One region of the Thermoanaerobacterium sp. R66 genome, then DNA from elsewhere that is predicted to be linked to it. Evidence: riboswitches for the same ligand, from Rfam matches in the RefSeq annotation. Region 1 holds a riboswitch; each other region holds the start of a gene.
What was found. Region 1 has a riboswitch for thiamine pyrophosphate ahead of thiD (bifunctional hydroxymethylpyrimidine kinase/phosphomethylpyrimidine kinase). Riboswitches for the same ligand answer to the same signal wherever they lie in the genome.
Positions count from the first base shown of each region.

Region 2: another riboswitch for thiamine pyrophosphate. It lies ahead of thiT (energy-coupled thiamine transporter ThiT); the one in region 1 lies ahead of thiD (bifunctional hydroxymethylpyrimidine kinase/phosphomethylpyrimidine kinase).
Region 3: another riboswitch for thiamine pyrophosphate. It lies ahead of thiC (phosphomethylpyrimidine synthase ThiC); the one in region 1 lies ahead of thiD (bifunctional hydroxymethylpyrimidine kinase/phosphomethylpyrimidine kinase).

Region 1 is NZ_JAEUWW010000001.1:1,102,196-1,105,481, forward strand. Features, by position in the region: gene cytX (putative hydroxymethylpyrimidine transporter CytX) at 1-628, opposite strand, end outside; gene thiD (bifunctional hydroxymethylpyrimidine kinase/phosphomethylpyrimidine kinase) at 618-1,427, opposite strand; TPP riboswitch at 1,496-1,610, opposite strand; gene JJQ93_RS05515 (ABC transporter ATP-binding protein) at 1,660-3,286, opposite strand, start outside.
Region 2 is NZ_JAEUWW010000001.1:2,222,316-2,225,601, reverse strand. Features, by position in the region: gene JJQ93_RS11130 (MGDG synthase family glycosyltransferase) at 1-855, opposite strand, end outside; gene thiT (energy-coupled thiamine transporter ThiT) at 1,061-1,699, opposite strand; TPP riboswitch at 1,757-1,855, opposite strand; gene JJQ93_RS11120 (methylated-DNA--[protein]-cysteine S-methyltransferase) at 1,891-2,358, opposite strand; gene JJQ93_RS11115 (hypothetical protein) at 2,383-2,628, opposite strand; gene JJQ93_RS11110 (aldo/keto reductase) at 2,766-3,286, opposite strand, start outside.
Region 3 is NZ_JAEUWW010000001.1:333,379-336,664, forward strand. Features, by position in the region: gene asrB (anaerobic sulfite reductase subunit AsrB) at 1-723, shown strand, start outside; gene asrC (sulfite reductase subunit C) at 741-1,757, shown strand; TPP riboswitch at 1,834-1,933, shown strand; partial or broken gene thiC (phosphomethylpyrimidine synthase ThiC) at 2,046-3,286, shown strand, end outside.

The DNA.
Region 1 (3,286 bases):
AATATCCTGCGAATGTATATATAAAACTGGACTTTCCATCCTTAGCATTTATAGTGTAATCTCCTACCAGTGGAAGCCATGATACAGGCATAGCAACGGCAAGTTCCACTGCACCGCTGAAGCTCATGTCTCCGGCTACATATCCAACCTTTCCCGCCTTCAAATACAATACAACAAATATAGTCAAGATAAATAAAAGCACAACAGCAATATCGTTTATCCAGTAAGCTTCATTGTCAAAGAATAATGTCCACAATAAAACAGATATGCCAACGACAAAAATTCCAACAGCAGTAGACATGCCTATAGCACCGTTGAAAGCCTTTGCAGACTGTATTATCATTACAGCCGTCCAGCCAACCAATTGAAGCACATTTAAAAGCCCTATAAATACCATGCCTTTCTCGCCCAGGACACCTTTTGTGGACTCTATCGCAGGTTTCTTAACTCTAAAGGACATAAGCCCTCCTAAAGCAAAAAACAGAGTGCCAATGATGTGACCTAACAATATGCTTAAAATCCCTTTAGTTAAGCCTAATGGTGCAAAGTACGAACCAGTAAAAACCTCTGCAATGGATATGGCCGCACCTGCCCATATTAAAAAAAGCGTCGAGTTTTTAATCTTCATAGTCAATACCTGCCTTCTTATAAAGATCTACTAGATGTCCTACAGGTCCTACACCTTTACCTATCTCAAGAGAATTTTTAATAGCCTCTGTTATGTAACTTTTTGCGTTTATTACTGCATCTTTCAAGCTTAATCCTCTACCAAGGTACGAAGCTATTGCAGATGAGTACGTGCATCCCGTCCCATGTGTATTTTTGGTGTCGATCCTTTCCTGCGGCAAAAGTAAAAATTCACTTCCATCGTAGAATACATCAGTAGCGTTTTCTACTGAATGTCCACCTTTTACAACGACAGCTCTTACACCCATATCGATGATCTTTTTAGCAGCCTCCTTCATGTCGTCAATTCCCTCAATATTCATTCCAGTAAGCTCACACGCCTCCGGTATATTGGGAGTAATGATATCTGCCATAGGCAAAAGTTTTGTCTTTAATGCGTCTATGGCATCTTCTTTTAGAAGGTAATATCCGCTTTTTGATATCATGACAGGGTCTAATACGACATTTTTGGGATTCCATCTTTTAAGTGATGATGCAATAGCGTCAATGATATCTTGGCTTGATACCATACCTATCTTTACAGCATCTACCGCCGTATCATCAAATACGCAATCTATCTGCTTTTTGATGATATCCGCATCCATCTCTCTTACATCAAAGACACCTACTGTATTCTGCGCCGTCACTGCCGTAATGACGCACATGCCGTATACTCCAAGGGCGCAAAACGTCTTTAAATCTGCCTCTATGCCAGCACCGCCAATGCTGTCAGAGCCTGCAATCGTAAGCAACTTCTTCACATCGATTCCTCCTTTTTTTGTATGCCTTGAGGAAATACAAAACGAAAAAAGTGTGCCGGATAAGCACACTTAAAGTCCAATGTACTCCCTACGCCGGCATTATCCAGATCAGGTTATGGGTCATAGCAGAAATAGCTGCTAACTCTCAGCCGGGCTATCACCCCAGCTCCCCAGACGAAATATTAACTTTTACTTTATTTTAACACAAATTATCTGACTTGTACAGGATATTTCACCATATCGTCAAATTTTCCTGTTGATAGCTGTACAGATTATAGTACACGCCCTTCCTATTCATAAGCTCCTCATGTGTACCTTCCTCTTCTATTCCATTTTCAGTAAGCACTATTATACGCTTGGCATTTCTAATGGTGCCCAATCTGTGGGCGATTATGAGGGTAGTCCTGTTTTTCGATAGATTTTCAATAGACTGCTGAATAATCGATTCACTTTTATTGTCAAGCGATGATGTCGCTTCATCAAGTATAAGTATTGGAGGATTTTTTAAGAACATCCTTGCAATAGATATTCTCTGCTTTTGTCCGCCAGACAATTTAACGCCTCTTTCGCCAATATACGTATCATAACCATCTTTTAACTCCATTATGAAGTCATGGGCATTTGCAGCTTTGGCTGCATTGATTATTTCTTCGTCAGTAGCATCTAATTTGCCGTATGCAATGTTTTCTTTTATCGTGCCCGAAAACAAAAATACATCTTGCTGGACAATGCCTATATTTTCTCTAAGCGATGATAGCTTCACATCCCTTATATCTACACCGTCAATTTTTATGGAGCCTGCATCTATCTCATAAAACCTCGGTATAAGGCTTAGAAGTGTGGTTTTACCTGCACCTGAGGGCCCTACTATTGCCACTGTCTCTCCATGTTTTATCTTAAGATTGATTCCTGACAGTACTTCTCTTTTATTGTCGTAGCTGAATGTGACATTGTCAAACTCAATATCGCCTTTCACATCTTTTAACTCTATCGCATCTTTTTTATCTGCTATCTCTGGCTCTGTATCCATAAGCTCTACAAACCGCCTAAAGCCAGCCATACCCTGCTGGTACTGCTCTATAAACCGCAAAAGAACAGTCAAAGGTTGCAAAAACTGGCTAATGTATATTATGTATGCCACTAAGTCACCTGTATTTATGAGGCCTTTTGATATAAAGTAGCCACCTGCTGCAAGAGTAATCACAACTGATATATTAGAAAGAAAATTTACACTAGAATCAAATATGCCAATATGCTTAACCGCTTTTGACCTGGCACTTTTATACATGGAGCTTTTATTATCGAATTTTAGGTTCTCAAATTTTTCCCTTACAAATGATTTGACGACCCTTATGCCTGTAATGCTTTCTTCTAATGTGGCATTCATCTGTGCCTGCGTTTCACGGACATTTTTCCATATAATTTCAAACTTATTGTTGTAAATATACATGTATATAAACATAAAAGGTATTATGGTAAATACAACCAGTGTCAGCCTCACATCAATTGTAAGCAAAAGTATGAATGTGCCTATTATCCTTATGATAGACAAAAAAAGGTCCTCTGGACCATGATGTGCTACTTCTGCTATCTCATTTAAGTCATTGACAACCCTTGACATTATATAACCTGTCTTTGTGTTGTCATAATAGTTCATAGAAAGTTTCTGAAGATGTGAAAAAGCATCTTTTCTCATATCGTACTCTATGCTTACACCTAAAACATGGCCATAGTATCCTACTATGTATTCAAGTATCATCCTTCCGAAGTACATTATAGCTAATAAAATTGCGAACCTGTATATAAGGTTAAAATCCTTGTTAGGTATGACGTTATTTATCACATTTCTCGTAACCATA
Region 2 (3,286 bases), 1.1 Mb from region 1:
TATCGCTTCTGTGACAGTTAGGCCACCACTTTTTGTTACAAGCACATCAGCCGCTTCCATAAATTCATGTACATTATCCACATGTCCATATACACTTACATTATCATCAGCAATTTCCTCAATTTTGGCTTTTAAATTTTTATTCAATCCACATATTACAGCAATCTGTAAATCTTTATGGCTTTGTATGACATTAACAGCCTTTTTAATATTTCCAAGTCCAAGCCCACCACCCATTACAAGTATAAATGGCTTATCTACAACAAATCCTAATTTTTGCCTCACCTCAAATTTATCTTTCTTAACATAAAACTCCTCATCAATAGGTATTCCCGTAACATATATTTTATCATCAGAAACACCCATCAAATTCATCTGACTTTTCATCTCTTGAGAACCGACAAAATACCCGTCTATCTGGTGATGTATCCAATACGCATGGACATCATAATCAGTCAATATAGCGAATATTGGAATATTTAGATCTCTCTTTATATGAGACAGAATAGAGCAAGAAAACGGATGGGTGCATATTACAGCGTTAGGCTTTAAGTTTAATACGTAATCTTTTATAAATGTATAAACGGATATGCCTACCAGCTTATTTATGCGCCTTTCTATCTTGTCCCTTTCCATCTCATAGAGATAACCCCATAATTCAGGTGTCAATTTTAATGTCTTTAGGTAAATTCGAGTCGTCAAATACGAAAGACTGGGAAACTTCTCTCCAAGTGGATTTTCTACAAACACTTCAACATTATCTCTTTTTTCAAATGCTTTTTTTAATGCCATTGCAGTCCTTTTATGCCCAGTCCCTATATCTTCATAAAGTATTAAAATCTTTATTTTATCCATTTTAAAGACCCTCGCAATCACTATATTGATTATCTCATCCAAAAATTAAATTTGGATTAAAGTTTAATTAAAAATGCGTTAAAATAGTGTTATCAATATAGTTTATTTTCATTTGCTATCTAATATTATACCATCAAAATCAATTTATTGTATAAGATTTATTAAAACCCTCTTCCGTTAAGAAGAGGGTTTTAATAAATCTTTTTTAAGCTAAAGCTTTTTTCTTTATTATCTCAATTGCATTTCTCACTTGTGGAATAATAGAAACCATAAAGCAAATTAAAACCTCCACACCTACTAGTATCCCATTTACAAGAAGTGAATAGACGACAGGATTCATGCCTTTAGGTGCATAGCTGGCGAAGAAAAAGACACCTGATAGAAAATGTGAGAAAAACCTGCCAAAACCACCAACTAAAACGCCAAAGCTTAAGTTTTTCTTAAAAAACCCTGCAAGCCCTAAGGCTCCAAATGCTAATGGATAATCCAAGAGAAGCTGTATCCAATGCACAACATAAGGATCTTGTATTAGCTGAAGCATTCCATAAGCCATTCCCACCGCTATGCCTGGACCTGCTCCATAATAATATGCAAAGACAAACAGCGGAAGCATGCTGGCTGGCGTTATAGAGCCACCTTGAGGCCAATGGTAAAACCTTATATACGACAAGACAAATGATATAGCTATTGCTAATCCGCCATACACAAGCATCTTTGCGTTAAATTTCACGCTATTTCTCAGGATGTAAAACAAAAACACAGCAAATAAAATCGCGATGATGATGGAAAGTGTGGCAGGCTTTATCTTTGTGAAATCTGAAAAAATGCTTACAATGTAGGACATGAAAATAACCTCCTTTTGAGGCTATGTACCGCTTAAAACAAAAAAACCGCACACTGATGCGGTCTTTTGCCGCATTCCCTTCGTAGGCATTAACCTAATCAGGTTCTAGGGGTTTGGCATCTGCCATCTCAGCTAAAAGCACCCCCAGCGGACATAGTCTGTTTATTAATTTATACTATATTATAATGAAATTACTTTTTAAATGCAATACCTTCATGTTGAAGCAACAATGATTTTACATTAAGTCCTCCTGCAAAGCCTTTTAACGTCATATCCGAGCCGATGACCCTATGACACGGTATGATAATCGGGATCGGATTTTTATTAAGGGCATTTCCTACAGCCCTTGATGCATTTGGCTTTCCTATTCTCCTTGCGATCTCACCGTATGTAGCGTAAAAACCATACGGTATCTTCATAAGCTCTCGCCAAACAGATTTTTGAAAGTCTGTCCCCTGTAAGTCTAACTTTACATTAAATTCTTTCAAGCGACCTTCAAAGTACAATCTAAGCTGTTCTTTGCAATCTGCAATAAGCGAATTTGTACCCATTAAACATTGTAAATGTTCTTCATTGGGAAAATCTATCCTCGTTATGCCATCTTCGCTTGAATATATTCTTAGCGTTCCAATGGGTGTATCTAAGTCATCCCGCAGCACATTACCACATCCTGATACATTTTGCTATTTAACGATAACTTCTTCGACTTCATCTTCAACTTCAAAATCTTCATTAGATTCATAAGAAGACTCACTTGATTCTGACTTGCCTGAAGCTGCTATTTTTGCTAAGCTTTTTTCTATTGAATCAATCTTTTTCATCTTTTTCATTGTATAAACTATGTAAAATACCAAAAAGATAACTGAAACAATCGGTGTTGCTAATGCTACAAAGTACTGCAGAAATAGCATAAATCCGCTTTGAACCATCCTTGACACTCCCTTCTAAATAAGATATTCACTATTTATTATTTCACAAGTAAACCGTCAAAGCAAGTATTATAAAAAATATTATAAAAAGTAAAGCCATATTGGTGAAACTTAGGTTTCATCAATATGGCTTATTTTTAAACTGCTTCTTTAAAATATCTTCTTACATCCTTTAAATATTCAATTATCGTCAAGTGCTGAGGACACTTAGTCTCGCACTCTCCGCACTCTATGCAAGAACTTGCTTTTCCTTCATTTAAGCTATTATAATTTCTAAGTGCTTCATTGTAGTTATTGTACATGTGGGCTTCATTGTATATGGCAAAATTCTTGGGTATATTCACACCGTTTGGACACGGCATACAATAATTGCAGGCAGTGCATCCTACAGGCGAAAGCTTATTATAAGTTTCTCTTACCTTATCCACAAGTTTTACCTCATCATCAGTTAAGCCATTCGCTTTTGATCTTGAAGCACTTTCTATATTTTGTTTCACTTGCTCCATCGTGCTCATTCCACTTAATACAAGCGATACCTCTGGATGGTTCCAAACCCATTGCAAAGCCCATTCTGCAGGTGTCCTTTTTACACTTGCACTATTCCAAAGCTCTTTTATAGCTTGTGGCGGATCACCAGCCAACTTTCCTCCTCTTATAG
Region 3 (3,286 bases), 770 kb from region 1:
TACACATTTAGAGTTGAAGTTGATGTAAAAGCAGAGCATGGGCAGTTCTTTCAGATTTCCATTCCCAAGATAGGTGAAGCACCTATATCGATAAGCGCTATGGGTGACAATTGGATGGAATTTACTATAAGAAAAGTAGGAAAAGTAACAAATGAGATATTTAACTTATCTCCTGGCGATAAGATATTCATGAGAGGACCTTATGGTAATTCATTCCCTGTTAACAAATATAAAGGAAAAGACTTAGTTGTTATAGCTGGTGGTACAGGTGTATCGCCTGTTAGAAGCTTACTTAAGTATTTTTATGATAATTCGGAAGAAATAAAATCGCTACACTTTATAGCAGGATTTAAAGATGAAAACAGCGTCTTATTTAAAGAAGATTTAAATAATTTTAAGACAAAATTTAACACTATATATACTCTTGATAAGAAAAAAGTCGATGGATTTGAAGTTGGCTTGGTGACAGAGCATATAAGTAAAATACCATTTGATAGCTTTGATGATTACAATGTCATTGTCGTTGGTCCGCCAGTAATGATGCATTTTACAGCATTAGAATTATTGAAAAATGGGGTACCAGAAGATAAAATTTGGGTTTCCTTTGAGAGAAAAATGTCTTGCGGAATTGGAAAATGTGGTCACTGCAAGATAAACGAGACGTATGTTTGCCTCGAAGGTCCTGTGTTTAACTACACAAAAGCGAAGGATTTACTTGATTAAATGTGGAGGTGTATGTAATGAACTATGATATAGATGTAAAAAAAGTCCGCAGAAATTGTTACAGGCAATCGAAAGTCCGCGGTGAATTCATGGTGCAGATGCGCGTTCCAGGCGGTGTAATGGATGCTAAATATTTGTCATATGTAGAACATATTGCAAAAACATGGGGAAATGGACAATTTCATCTTGGCGTTAGACAAACTTTATCAATACCTGGAATAAAGTATGAATATATCGATGAAGTCAATAAGTATATAAAGACGTTTATTAAAGAGATAGAAGTAGACCTTTGTGGTGTTGACATGGAAGTAGATGACAATGGATATCCAACGATAGGTTCTAGAAACATTATGGCTTGCATAGGAAATAAACATTGCATAAAGGCAAATATAGACACAACATCACTTGCAAGAAAAATTGAAAAAATCATCTTTCCAAGTGATTATCATATAAAAGTAAGCATAGCCGGATGTCCTAATGACTGTGCAAAGGCTCATTTCAACGATTTTGGAATTATAGGCATTACAAAAACAGAATATGATTACGATCGTTGTATAGGATGTAAGAAATGTATCGAGGCGTGTAAACAACATGCTACAGGTGTTTTATACATGGTAAATGGAAAAATCGAGAAAGATTCGTGCTGCTGTGTTGGCTGTGGTGAGTGTGCACTTGTATGTCCCACAGGTGCTTGGTCTAGAAATCCTAAGAAATTCTACAGAGTCCTCATTGGTGGCAGAACCGGAAAACAGACACCTCGCATGGGAAAGATTTTCTTAAATTGGGTAACAGAAGATGTAGTGCTGGGCATACTTAAAAATTGGCAAGATTTCTCTGCGGAAGTATTGAATCATAAACCAGTATATCTCCATGGAGGTCACTTGATAGACAGGGCTGGATACAATAAATTTAAAGAGCTTATATTAAAGGGTGTAGAATTAAACCCTGAAGCTATGGTTGCAGATAGAATATTTTGGACAGAAACTGAATACAGGTCAAACATAAATGTTAAGCCTGTTTGTGATATTAAATAATTAGATTTTTAATCCCGATTACCTTTACAATTTTAGAGTTTTAAAGTATAATTAGATTAAATTTAATACTTGTAAAATTAGTTTGCGGGGGAACCATTTTGGTTGAGAAGGTAAAACCTGACCCTTAGAACCTGATGTAGTTAATACTACCGTAGGGAAGCAAGCTTTCGATTATAAAGCTTTACCATGCGGTAAGGCTTTTTTTATTCAATATTTTCGAATATAACCTTCTTCCTCCCTTCATTTTACAAGTATCAAAACAAAATAATTTATGAAAGGATGACTGCGATGAATTACACTACACAATTAGATGCGGCAAAAAAAGGAATTATTACAGAAGAGATGAATGTTGTGGCAGCAAAAGAAGACATTGAAGTGGATTTATTGCTGAGCAAGGTAGCTTCTGGTGAAGTAGTCATACCAGCAAATAAAAACCATGAAGCACTTAGTCCAGAAGGCGTAGGGACAGGGCTTAGAACAAAAATAAACGTAAACTTAGGTGTATCAAGGGACTGCAACAATGTGGATGCAGAATTAGAAAAGGCAAAAAAGGCGATAGAAATGAAAGCAGAGTCTATCATGGATTTAAGTTCATATGGCAAAACTTTCGAATTTAGAAACAGATTGATAGGTATTTCTACAGCCATGATAGGTACTGTTCCAGTATATGATGCTGTAGGATATTATGACAAAGATTTAAAAGACATTACTCCTTCAGAATTTATAAAGATCGTCGAAAGGCATGCACAAGACGGTGTTGATTTTATGACTATCCATGCAGGCATCAACAGAGAGACGGCGGAAATTTTCAAAAGAAATGAAAGACTTCTAAATATCGTTTCTCGTGGAGGCTCTTTGTTATATACGTGGATGGAATTAAATGATAAGGAAAATCCTTTTTATGAGTATTTTGATGATATTCTTGACATATGTGCTGAGTACGATGTAACGATAAGCCTTGGCGATGCATTGAGGCCAGGCTGCATAAATGATTCCACAGATGCATGCCAAATAAAAGAACTTATAACCCTTGGAGAATTAGCGAAAAGAGCTTATGAAAAGAATGTTCAAGTGATTATTGAGGGACCTGGTCATATGAGGCTAAATGAAATCGAAGCAAATGTTTTGTTGGAGAAAAAGCTATGTCATGGTGCGCCGTTTTATGTATTGGGCCAATCGTAACAGATATTGCACCTGGATATGATCATATTACAAGTGCAATTGGTGGTGCAATTGCTGCAGCAAGTGGAGCGGATTTCCTGTGTTATGTAACACCAGCGGAACATCTGAGACTTCCAACGATTGAAGACATGAAGGAAGGCATCATTGCTTCTAAAATAGCTGCCCATGCAGCAGATCTGGCAAAAGGTATACGCAATGCAGAAAAATGGGATAATGATATGTCTTATGCCAGGAGAAAGCTTGATTGGGATGAAATGTTTAGATTAGCTATAGATCCTGAAAAGGCGAGAAGGTACAGGAGTGAATCTCTACCACATGATAGTGAAACATGTACAATGTGTGGAAAT